Regions from separate parts of the Oxobacter pfennigii genome, predicted to be linked through region 3. Evidence: riboswitches for the same ligand, from Rfam matches in the RefSeq annotation. Region 3 holds a riboswitch; each other region holds the start of a gene.
The links. Region 3 has a riboswitch for cobalamin ahead of OXPF_RS15065 (sirohydrochlorin chelatase). Riboswitches for the same ligand answer to the same signal wherever they lie in the genome.
Positions count from the first base shown of each region.

Region 1: another riboswitch for cobalamin. It lies ahead of OXPF_RS13735 (immunoglobulin-like domain-containing protein); the one in region 3 lies ahead of OXPF_RS15065 (sirohydrochlorin chelatase).
Region 2: another riboswitch for cobalamin. It lies ahead of OXPF_RS16615 (hydantoinase/oxoprolinase family protein); the one in region 3 lies ahead of OXPF_RS15065 (sirohydrochlorin chelatase).

Region 1 covers NZ_LKET01000039.1:73,115-77,390, forward strand. Annotated here, with positions in the region: gene OXPF_RS22550 (hypothetical protein) at 21-173, shown strand; cobalamin riboswitch at 488-681, shown strand; gene OXPF_RS13730 (hypothetical protein) at 1,023-1,538, shown strand; cobalamin riboswitch at 1,773-1,960, shown strand; gene OXPF_RS13735 (immunoglobulin-like domain-containing protein) at 2,297-4,276, shown strand, end outside.
Region 2 covers NZ_LKET01000043.1:67,700-71,975, reverse strand. Annotated here, with positions in the region: gene OXPF_RS16620 (hydantoinase B/oxoprolinase family protein) at 1-465, opposite strand, end outside; gene OXPF_RS16615 (hydantoinase/oxoprolinase family protein) at 466-2,529, opposite strand; cobalamin riboswitch at 2,632-2,825, opposite strand; gene OXPF_RS16610 (M24 family metallopeptidase) at 2,967-4,067, opposite strand; gene OXPF_RS16605 (helix-turn-helix domain-containing protein) at 4,113-4,276, opposite strand, start outside.
Region 3 covers NZ_LKET01000039.1:372,097-376,372, reverse strand. Annotated here, with positions in the region: gene hemC (hydroxymethylbilane synthase) at 1-358, opposite strand, end outside; gene OXPF_RS15075 (NAD(P)-dependent oxidoreductase) at 348-1,007, opposite strand; gene hemA (glutamyl-tRNA reductase) at 965-2,158, opposite strand; gene OXPF_RS15065 (sirohydrochlorin chelatase) at 2,274-2,642, opposite strand; cobalamin riboswitch at 2,910-3,083, opposite strand; gene OXPF_RS15055 (hypothetical protein) at 3,170-3,745, opposite strand; gene OXPF_RS15050 (hypothetical protein) at 3,942-4,202, opposite strand; gene OXPF_RS15045 (MalY/PatB family protein) at 4,222-4,276, opposite strand, start outside.

The sequences.
Region 1 (4,276 bases), 300 kb from region 3:
TAATCTGAGGAGGTAAAAAAGTGGCTAATCACACCCAGGAAACAGAAATAACCACCAAAGAAAAAAAGCTTATTGAAATTCTCAGAAATACCAGCTATGGCGATATTACAGTCACTGTCGAAGATAAGCAGCCTGCGGTGGTGGAGGAAGCGGTGAAATCCATTAAACTGTAATAGTTTGTGTAATTTTAAAATATGCTGGCTGTCTTAAGTATATCTCAGGACTATAAAGCGGCAAAAACTGTAAAAAAATTTATATAACGCTATTGTAATTAGGTTGATATTATGGTAATATTTAGGTAAGATAATAATGGACAAGCATACTAATAATTATATCATTTATATTTGAAGATATAAATTTGCACATGCGGAGTTTCTGTCATTTATTACATACCTGCATGTGAAAGCGGGCAACCGCAGAATGCTTATCGAACAACGGGGGCATTGAATTGTGTTATACAGTTCAATGCCCCTTTTTATATAAAACTGAATAGATAAACTGCAAGGGTATCCGGCTGCCATAGGGCAAACCGGATTTAAAAGGGAACCGGGTGAAAATCCCGGACGGTCCGGCCACTGTAAGCGGGGAATTGCTTTTATAAAAGCCACTGGAAAAATCCGGGAAGGTAAAAAGCAGTAAGGAGCCGCAAGTCAGGAGACCTGCCTTTACAGCAAATTCATAAACCTTCCGCAGAAAGGCTTTATGCAATACCGCTCCGGTTGTATAACTTACGTTATACAACCGGAACCGCAGGATTTGATGTGCAAGCCCCAGCTTTAACAGGAAGACGGGGTTTTTATATTTTCTAAAGCAAGCCTTGCATACGGATGTGTTTGTAACCCGGTTTATAGTGATATGCCTTTTCCTTAGAAAGAAGGGCCCGTCTTTCAAGAGATAAGGATATGTCATTGTAAAAATATATCAAAATTGGAGGAATAAAAATGAAAAGCATGGTTAAAGGCTTCAGAAGCAAGCTGGCCCTTTTAATGGCGCTGGTAGTAGTGTTCTCCTTCTCGCTCTCAATGACGGCATTTGCCGCTATCGACACCACGGTTACAGTCAAGTTTTACAATGATACCGTAGACCCGGATGTACAGCTTTGGACGACACGGACTGTAGAGTATGATTCTGCTGTCCCCGTTAGTAAACCATACCTGCCTGGCGGTTACACCGATCCGTTAGGCGGTGCGGCCTCTGTCTATGATGCCATTTTTGCTGCAGCGGAACAGATTAGAGCGTTACCGGATGAGGACCCGGAAATTGAAGATCCGCCAGTTGTCGGATGGGATGCTAATCCTGCTTACGGCGACCCTGGCGGGTATATTGAGGCTATTGGAGATTTTGTAACATGGAATGATTACGACTATGACCCTATAACCGGGCACCATATCTCCGAGGGAGAGGGCTGGGTATGCACTGTTATTCCAGACGGCGACGATCCATACGATCCGATACAGTATCTTACCGCCGAAGCTCTGGAAGACGGTATGGAAATTATATTCCGTTTCCAGTCCTATCGTTATGAGTGGGATGATTAATGAAATGATGCCTTAAGGCACAGGCAGGAGCAGGAGGAATTCCGCAGGAATTCTCCCCTGCTTTTTGCCGTTTTTAAAAATAATATAGTATTTTCCTTTTATTCTATACAGCTTTTTAAACAGTTATTCCAAGAGGCCTCCATAAAAAATGCGAAATCTATATATTTCGGCAAGATATGAATTAAATATTGCACACAATGAAATAATCATGCTATATTTAAATAAGAGATAAAACTGAATATTCCATTACCGGGTGCCCATTCCACAGGGATGGGTTAAAAGGGAAAGTGGTGAAAAACCACTGCAGCCCACCGTTACTGTGATGTTGACGAAACCTGTAAAAATCACTGGAATATATTCCGGGAAGATAAGGGAGTAGAATGAAACTCAGCCAGGAAACCTGCCCGATAATTGTTGAATCTTTCGGGGGGAAAGATAATACAGGGCAGGAAGCAATATTGGTAAATGTATCTGAACTTACTATCTGAAGTAATTATCTTTTTAAGACACCTCTGAATAATGGGGGTGTTTTTTTATTGGCCTGAGAATAACTCTGGTTATCTTTTAATTTATATTTAAGAAGGATGTGATGAATAGTAAGGGAAAAAGAAGGCAAAAGAATAAATAAATGCTGACCGGAGATACCGGAGGCATTATCCTGCAGGATAATGCCTTTTTTAATGAGGTGGTTTTGATGAAATAGCATAATTTCTGATAGTTAGAGGAATAAAATTAATATTTCTAAGGAGGATCGATACATGCAGCAAAAGAGAAGAAAGTTTTGCACAAAGCTCATAAGCATGCTTCTTACCGCCGTTATGATTATAGGTATGCTGCCCCTTAGTGCCTTTGCCGCTGAAAGCCCCCTTAGCATATCGGCACATCCCGAAGATGCTGAGGTAAAAGTGGGACAAACCGCCGCCTTTAATGTCACGGCAGAAGGAGGGGACGAGCCTTATTCTTACCAGTGGGAAAGCAATGGCGGTACAGATTGGGAAGAAATTGAAGGAGCAAATTCTGAAGTATATGTGACCAGTCCCACCGTAATAAGCATGAACGGCTATAAGTACCGCTGCAAAGTAACTGACGACAGCAATGCAAGCGTAACATCCGATGAGGCTACCCTTACGGTTGAAGAACATGCCAGCATCGCCATATCGGCGCATCCCGAAGATGCTGAGGTAAAAGTAGGGCAAACTGCTGCCTTTAGTGTCACGGCAGAAGGAGGGGACGAGCCTTATTCCTACCAGTGGGAAAGCAATGATGACACCGGCTGGGAAGAAATTGAAGGCGCAACTTCCGGTGTATATGTGACCAGCCCCACCGTAATAAGTATGGACGGCTATAAGTACCGCTGCACCGTAACCGACAGCAGCAATGAAAGTGCAACATCGGATGAAGCTACCCTTACGGTTGAAGAATATTTCAGCGGGGGAAAAGGAACCGAGAGTGAACCATATCTCATAAGCAGCAAGGATGACCTTGCCAACCTGTCTGATTATATATACAATGGCTCAGTCAATGAAGAGAGTACAAGATTTAACGTAATGTACTACAAACAAACAGCAGATATAAACTTAGGTGGCTCAAGTTCAGGCTCATGGACACCTATAGGGCGCAGCGGCACAAATTATGTATTCAAGGGATATTACGATGGGGACAAGAATAATATTACAGGGTTGTATATAAAAAATACAAGTACGCCTGTGACCGCCAAAATCATGGGACTGTTCGGATATCTAAACGGGGCAACTATTAAAAATGTAAATATAATATCACCGGATATTGAAGTATCCGGAAGCCAGCAAGGAGCTGCAGTAGCAGGAACCGGAGCATTGGCAGGCGCTGCTTTAAACTCTTCTATTCAAAGCTGTACGGTACAGGGAGGCACCATAAAATCCGACTACTGGGCAGGAGGGCTTGTAGGATTGCTGCAGGCAAGCGTTATGGGAGCAACAGCTACGGTAGAGGGCTGCTATACGGATATTGACGTGAGCAGCAGTGGAAATGCCGGTGTCGGCGGTGTAGTAGGATTTATAAATTTTAATAACAACAGTAAAGACGGAGTAATTACCGTGAAAGACTGTTATTCCATGGGAGATGTATCCTGCACTCACGGCAGCAAGCCTTTAATAGGCGGAGTAGTTGGCGGAAACAATCAGGCTACGGCAATAGACACAGGTTCCATAACCATAGAAAACTGCTATGCCACAGGCACAATTAACGGCAAAGCGGGAAATACGAAAGGTGCCGGAATAGGTGGGATAACGGGAACACCCAACAGTTCTGCGGCAAGCAGTACAGCACAGATAAAAAACAATGCTGCCATAAATAAAGAAATTAAAAATGAAAGTACGCCTCCTAATACCAACGATGAATTCGGACGCATTTCAGGTGTTGAGAAGAGCGGAAGCTTTTCAGGCAATATAGCCTGGGACGGTATGAAGGTAAAAGGTGCTGCCGTTACAGGCGGTGCTTCGGATAAAAACGGCGAGCCTAAAACTATGGCCGAGATTAAAACAAAGAGCACATGGGAAGCCTTAGGCTTTAACTTCACGAATACCTGGGAATGGGACGAAGATCTTTCATATCCTAAGCTTAAGGGATTGCCGGGGCAAAATGCAAACCCCTTCCCAGAAGCAGTAAATCTGCCGATTATATCGGCGCAGCCTGAAAATATTACAGTGGCGGCAGGGCAGGGAGCTGTATTCAGCGTGACGGCTTCAGGAGACAGCGCC
Region 2 (4,276 bases), on a different contig from region 3:
AAGCCTTGTGGGAGGAATTCTTATTCCCTCCTGAAAAATTTCCGTGGCGCCTGTGTTATAGCTGCCTGCAACTGCTCCTCCTATATCACCGTGATGTGCACGGCTGACTGTGAAAAATATAAGCTCTTTTTCATAAAACACAGGGGTGACTATACCTATATCCGGCAGGTGATTGCCTCCCATATAAGGGTCGTTTATGATAAATACATCCCCTTCCTCTATGCCTTCCTTATATTTTTCAAGAACAGCCTGTACACTAAAGGAACCGGCAGCGGCTAAAATAGGTATTCCGTTTAGCTGTGAGATGAGTTCTCCTCTGTTATTTGTGACACCGCAGGCAAAATCGCAGGCTTCTGCAAATATGGGAGAGCGGGAGGACTTTTCCAATGCTGCTCCCATCTCTTCTGATATGGTGTACAATCTGTTTGCTATAACAGACTGAAGAATGATTTTACCAACATCCAATTATTTCACCTCCTTCACATCCATGATTATATTGCCGCCTTCATCCTTATAAGCTTTATAATCAGGGCTTACAAATATTGTGGTATAATCCTTTTCAATGAGAGCAGGGCCTGAAACAATAACTTGGGCTTTTATATTCATGAATTTATAAACAGGCAAATCTTTAATTTTTAAATCCTTATCCCAGCACACTTTGCGGTATTCATCATATTTGGCACCGCTTTCCATACTAAAATTATTTGTATGGAAAGGTATATCATCTTCCTTTTCGCCTGCTTCAATACGCACATCCAGAATGACGCATTCATCTTCCGGCTCTTTATATCCGTAATATTTTTCATGAAGATTATTAAACTTTATTCTTAATTCCCTTATGCTGTTTTTATCGAGGCTTTCACCTTCAAAGGGGAGGGATAGCTGATGATGCTGATTTGAATACCGCACCCCAAAATAAAATCTAAATTCTCTTTTTTCAAAAGCCACCCCTTGCTGACTGAGATTGATGTCGGCACTTTTTTTAAGTTTACTCATCACCTGGTTTATTTCACCCATGCTGATTTCACTCATGCTCTTAATAAAGCTCTGGGCTATATCAGTTTTTATTTTTGACTTTAACATTCCCTGGGCACAAAACACTTCTCCAAAGGCAGGTATGATGATTTTTCTCACGCCAAGCTCCCGTGCTATCTTAGCTGCAAATATAGGCGATGCCCCGCCTGCCGCCAAAAGTGCAAAATCCATGGGGTTAAATCCTTTTTGCAGAGTCATTAAACTTACTGCATCCGCCATTTTTGCCGAAGCAACCTCATAAATTGCAAGGGCAGCATCATGGGGGCTTATGTTGAGAGGATCGGCTATTTTTTCTTTTATGGTTTTTAATGATAAATCTTTTCTTATTTTTATTGCTCCTTTTCCAAAGCTTTTTTCTTCTATAAATCCAAGGAGCAATGCGGCATCTGTGATGGTGGGGGCTTCTCCTCCTTTATCAAAGCAGGCAGGCCCTGGAAAACTTTCTGCTGATTCCGGCCCAACATTGAGTCTTAAGCTTTCATCCACCTTAGCAATGCTTCCGCCTCCTATACCCTGGGAATTTATATCCACTGCAGGCAGGCTTAAAGGATAACCCTCGACTGAAGTTTCAGACAAAATTTTTATTGAATGGCCCTTTATAAGGCTGACGTCAAAGCTTGTACCCCCCATATCAATAAGCACCATATCCGGTTGATTAAGTTCCATTGAAAGGGCTCTTGCTCCGCTTGATCCTGCCGCAGGGCCCGAAAAAAGGCCTTTGACTCCAAAATGGTTATCAAGAGATATGCTTGTGACTCCTCCGCTATTCTGAACCAGCTTCACGCCGCAATTTAGTCCCCATTCTTTAAGGGAAGATGATAATTCCTTAAGATAATGGGATATCTTTGGTGTAAGATAAGCATCCAAAACAGCAGTGGAAGTTCTCTCATACTCACCTAATTTGGGCGCAACTTCACTGGATAAGGATATATACACACCGGGGAGCATGTCTTCTAAATATGCCTTCACACATTTTTCATGAGCCGGGTTTAAAAAAGAGAATAAAAGGCATACGGCAACCGATTCTACTTTTAATAACTTAAGCTCATCCTTGATTTGCTTTAAATTGTCCAAATCCAGAGCAGTTATTTCCCTTCCGCTGTAATCAACTCTCCCTTTAAGGTTAAAGCGGAGATGCCGGGGTACCAAAACCTCCGGAGGTGATGCAAAGAAATTCCATTGATTGTCCAATTTTGAACGCCTCATCTCTAAGGCATCGTTAAATCCATCCGTTGTGATAAGGGCGGTCTTTACCCCTTTCCTTTGAATAAGGGCATTAACTGCAACGGTGTTTCCATGAACAAGGGATTTGATACAGGAAAGAAACTCCCTTGATGATAAGTTAAAATCATGAGCTAATATCTTAAGCCCTTCCATAACCGTTATAATGGGATTTCCCTTGTCTGAGGGGATTTTTACCGTTTTTATGCCCTCCGGACTTTGTGCAATAAAATCTGTAAATGTTCCCCCCATATCCACACCGACCTGAAACATACAACCACTCCTTAAAGTTTTTAAATAAAATAAAAAAGTCCTCAGCCTTTTAGACTGAGAACTTTGCCATCATTCTCTAAGTACCACCCTTTCCTGGAGAGTGTACAAATTCACCAACAAGCAGGTTTCCTGACTTGCGTATCATTGCAGCTTATCTCCTTCCCATTTTCCTATTATAAAAAACAGTGGTTTATTGATAAGCCGCTCCTCGCTTACAGTGGCGGGACCGTACAGGAATTTCACCTGATTCCCTATTATCCTCATTTTAATGAAGCACTTATTGGAAATATTCATTTATCTAGATTATATTAAAACTTTTTTAAAAAATCAAGGATAAATTATGAATAACACACGGCCTATCTATTTCTCTTAACATAAATATTTTAGCAAATTGCAAGTAATTAGGTAGATTGATGCTTATTTATGTAAACTCATTGTTATTTTATAATTATCATTTCCTTTGTGAACTTGTTAAGTATTTCCCCGCTGCCGTTATGGATTAAGACTATATCCTCAATTCTCATTCCAAACCTTCCCGGGATGTATATACCTGGTTCGATGCTAAAGGACATTCCGTCTTTTAAAATCTGCCTATTATCTTCTCTTATATACGGAGCTTCATGAACGGCAGTACCTATTCCATGGCCTGTCCTGTTTAAAAAGCATTCACCATAACCTGCATCTCTTATAACCTTCCTTGCCGCCAAATCTGTATCGCGAGCTGTTACTCCTGCTTTTACATAGCTTTCAGCACTTTTATTGGCTTCAAGTACTATGCTGTATATTTTCTTTTGCTCCTTTGTTGGTTCACCGACAAATACAGTTCTGGACATATCCGAGCAATATCCCTTGTACTTGCATCCAAAGTCCAAAACTATTATATCAGTGTCCTCGATAACCCTGCTGTTACCAACATAATGGGGCTTTGAGCTGTTAGGTCCTGACGCCACTATAGGCTCAAAGGATAAGCCTTCAGCTCCCTTTTCAAAAAATAGCTCTATTATTTTATCACCTATATCTTTTTCCGTAATACCCGGCCTAATATATTTTACTATTTCCGCTGCTACTTCATCGGCAATTAAAGAAGCCTTCCTTAGATAATCCCTCTCCTGTTGTGTCTTTACAACTCTTAACTCTTCCAATATACTGACACCATTTATGAAATTCATATCCAATACGGTCTTCATATCCAGCATATCAACAGCCCTTATGGCATCATTTACCCCTATGGTTTTTCCCTTAAGCCCGTATTTTATATTTGCCTTTTCTAAGCAAGGCAAAAAGCCTTCCGAATCACTCCATACAAATATGTCGGTTTGACCTCCGAAAACCTCCCTGGTCTCTTCATAATAAAGCTCAGGGGAAATGTAGAAAAATCTCCCGTCGGATAATATGAACAAGGCCTTGAATCTCTCGCATATAAAAGAGCTTTTGCCTGTAATGTATTCCATGTCCGAAGAGGTCCCTATAATCAATACATCGGCATTATTCTTTACCATCAGCTGAGCCAGCCTGTCTATCTTTTCGCTAAATTTCACTTGTATACCCTCCTTTCAAGGATTATATATAGTTAACAGTTCTCTTTATTTCCCGTTAAAAAAACTGGGAGAAGTTACAGAGATGATTTTAACAAGCCTGTTGGTAAAATTAGCCCAATTATGAGGAGTTGAAGAAGAATAATGGGCGCTGTCTCCCGGATACAATTCATAGGTATTGTCTTCTAAAAATAAAGTTAAAACCCCTTCCA
Region 3 (4,276 bases):
TAGCACCCTTTGGCAGTAAATTAAAGTCCACTCCTGATAAAGATACGAAGACATCCCGTGCATCCTCCCTTTGAGGCACCGCAACAATTTCAAAGCCTTCCGGCAAATCATAGGGCACATCCTTCATGCTATGGACAGCCAGATCTCCGTTGCCTTCCATCATGGATATTTCAATATCCTTTATAAAAAGGCCCTTTCCGCCTATATCCTCCAAGGGCTTATCCAAAATCTTATCTCCTGTTGTCTCAATAAGTATCTTTTCATATTCCGCATTATATTTGCTCTTTAACATGCTACCTACCATATCGGCTTGTACCTGTGCCAGTTTACTGCGCCTTGTTGCAATTTTAAAATTCAAATTCGCCACCACCATAATACATTTTTAATAAAATAATCCCATTGCCCTTTTTATAAGCTTGATAAAAAAAATCCGTGTTTACAAAATTCATGATTTCTTCAAAATGCTCTCTTCCTTTTAGCTTTTGACGCAATGAGGAAGCAAATAAAACAAAAGCTTCATATTCCTCCATCTTACATTTCATTTTTTCAGCCAAAAAAACCGAGGTCTTTGGGCTTCCCTTCCTTGTATGGAGAGCAAAGTGAAGGTTTTCCGTTTTCCTTTGAGTCGGAATTGTAAGCATCCCTTCTCTGAAATCACGGCAGTTCAGATATATCTTACAAAGGCTCTCGCAATCCGCTTTTACTTTTTCATTCAATTCATAATCATCCGTTGCAATTGCGACTATATGCTTATCCAAAATAATTTCCTTTTTATATTCATCTTTAATCAAGATGAGCCTGTCATCATTTTCAACTTGAAAAAATTCAGGGCTGAATTCTTTTGACAATACGAAAACTCTGCATCCGTTGTTTAAAAATGCCTTTGCCTTAATAAGCCCTGCCCGCCCTGCGCCTACGATAAGAATATTCACCTTGTGAGATATGAGAGAAACCATCATGAATTCTAGCATTTTATCAGAAATATCTTTTCTATTATCTTGAGGCATTCTTCTCCCCTGCCTTCTAAATATTCTTCCTTCAGCACTTCTATAGCCCTGTTTACATATACATCTGCCGTACTTTTTATAAGAATGTCTGCAAGGTTCTCATTATCTTTTGTATGCCTTTTATTCCTAAAGGCAGTGCTTCTTTGTTTATAAATCTGTTCTCCGTTTTCCTTCATCCTTTTTATATAGGGTGAAAGCTTTTTTAAATTCTGCCATTTTTCAAATTCCTGTATGTGCTTCTCAATAAGATGTCTGAAATTTTCAAGGATTTTCCTTCTCTTTTCAAGACTCTCATCAAACAATGCGCTTATCATATCTATATCGTAAACTTCGTTACCGTTAATACCGTTGACATCCCAATCCACATCCCTAGGAACCGCCATATCAAATATCATGAGCTTTCTGTTTGGAAGCTCATTTGAATTTATTACTGTATGAGGAGCCGAAGTACAGGATATTATGCATTCCACATCTGGATAATATTCTTTTCTTTCTCTAAAAGGGATGACTTTTACTCTTCTATCCTTAATATCCACAACACTTGTATCTCTGACGGCTATGTATAAAACATCAAAGGGTTCTTCTAAAATATATTTACAGGCCAAACTTCCTACTTCGCCATAGCCTAAGACCATGAATCTTTTTAAGCTTCTTTTCCTTGCCTCGCGTATTACCATGGAAGCTGATGATACCGGAATTTTATCAAGCTCTGATTTATGGCGAAATTCCTTGCCGCAGGTTATTGCAGTATGAAAAAGCCTGTCAAGTTCCCCTTTTATGGTTTTATTTTTAAGTGCCAAATCATAGGCGTCCTTTACCTGGCCTAATATCTGCTCTTCTCCCAATATCCTTGAATGCACTCCGCAGGTTACTTCTATCAAATGACGCACTGCCTCATCTCCGCATTTGTAGATAGTGTACTTTATCAATTCCTTATCCCAGCCTAAACAGTTAAAAATGCATTCTATGATGCCGTCCCCAGTTCTCGTAGAATTAAAATACACTTCGGTCCTGTTGCAGGTACTTATTATGGCCGCCTCCCCGCACAGCTCGGCAGCTTTTTTCAATGCATCCTCCAGATGCTTCGGTATTATCGAAAGTTTTTCGCGTATACACACATCCTCATCATTAACTCCAATAAGCTGAATCATATCAATCATCTCCAACGTTCACCGCCATGCCAGCTTGATATGATTTCATTCACAGCTCCGCAATGTTCATTTCATCATATCAAGCTGGCAAAATGCGAGAATTTATAAACCATTACTATACTAAGCTTGTTATTCCTTCTGCCCGGTCTATGAGTATATCCACAAGAAGATCGTGGAAACCGATAGGCTCCGCCATGGATATTGTTAAGCCATCAAGCTCTTTTTTTAATTCATTCAAAATTTGAGGCACATCTTCTTTGATATGTATTCCGTTGTAAAGAAAATAAGGCAATACAGTTATGTCCTTAATTCCTTTTTCATAAAAGCCTCTTATTATAGTAGGTATATCAGGCTCGGATATTTCCATAAAACATCCTTCAACCTCCGTACCCATTTTTGCTCTTATTGCGCCCACAGTCTTAAAAAAAATATCGCAGGCCTCTTTTGATCTGCTTCCATGTCCTATTACCACTATTCCTTTCATATTACCTCTCCTTTTTTACTTTTTTATGATTTTATATGCACTCTTCTTCTTTTAGGATATTCTTAGTTGGGACATCCTTTAAAAGTGTCCCTGTCTTCATTCAAGCAGTCAGAGAAGTTTCCAAAACTTATGCAAAAAACAATCCCTGGCACTTTAATGTCAGGGATATATGTATAATTTTATGCAATTAAAAGCCCTCACTTCAAGCGAGGGCTTAGTAATAAAATCCATGTGCCAAAAAATAGCATAGGTGTTACCTTCCCTCCGAAGGACTTTTAATCTCAGGCAGGTCTCCTGGCTAACGGGTCTTTCTCCACCTTCCTTCCCAGCGATAACGCCAGTGGAATTAGGTTTCGTCGCCGTATACAGTAGCGGGGGCTGCAGCGGATTTTCACCGCTTTCCCTATTATACATGCATGTACCTGACAATTTTATTTATTTTTATGAGAACTCAATTCCATTCTATATATAATTATATTATTAAATGGTGTCTCTTACAAGTATAGATTGTATTTTTATAATTTCAGCTATAAAATTCCTGATTCTATGAGTTTCCCTGTCCATTCCTCATAAACTTGAGGTTTCTCAATTCTGACAACCTCCAAAAAATCACCCAGCACGCCCAGTTTGCTCAAGCCTTTTGATAAGTGCTTGGGAAAGCTCTTTTCTCTGGTGAATGAGTATTTAGGGTCTATAACCATCAGGGACTTATCTTTTTGTACGTAAATATCCTTGCATCTTATATCAAGCTTTTTAAAATTCAATTTCTTAAACTCTTCAATTAGATTTATCAGGTTCTTAGCTACCTTTTTATCAAGGCCGTTCCTTTTTATGTAGTCCTTCAAGCATTCTCCGCCTACATAATCTCTTATGATGTAATTTCCCATGGAACCATAGACTTTAGGAAAATATTTACTGCCTCTGACGGCCTCCAATATGGAATATTCGCTTTCGCAATTTTTTATCTTCTTAAAAATTTTAATTATCTTGCCGTCTGGAAGCAAATACACGATTCCGTTATGGCCTTCACCTAAGAACTTACATTCCCTTAAATCTATGTTAAATTTCTCCGCTAAATTTTTATATCCAGATTTCTTATCCATACAACCCTCACAATAATACAATCAAAGACTCATGTATTATACTATTCTTCTAGATTGCAGTTGTTGCATGTTACAAATACATTAAGTTATTAATCTGTTAAGAATATGAATATAATTTTACATTTTTTATAAAAGCCTGCACGATAATGTGCAGACTTTCTATAGTTATTCTAATAAAAACTATTAAGTATTATACTTATTGAAGTTTTGCGCTGCAGCTGGAACAATACCTTATTTCATCAGATTTTACTCTGGTGTCAAATATAAAACCACATACCGGGCATTTATACAGGCGTTCAAAATAAATTCCTATGCCAATTATAATTGCTGTCAATACAAATCCAAATATGGTTCTCCATATTACACTTGGAATAATTGATAATAACATTATAATAAACCCTATATTTTTATACATTCTTGCCTTTTTAAACTGTAAGATAACCTTTTCATCCTTCATCTATATACTCCCATAATTTTTACTTTCTGACACCCCTTACAGCCGTTTCTATTCTCTTTAAACCTTCTACCAAA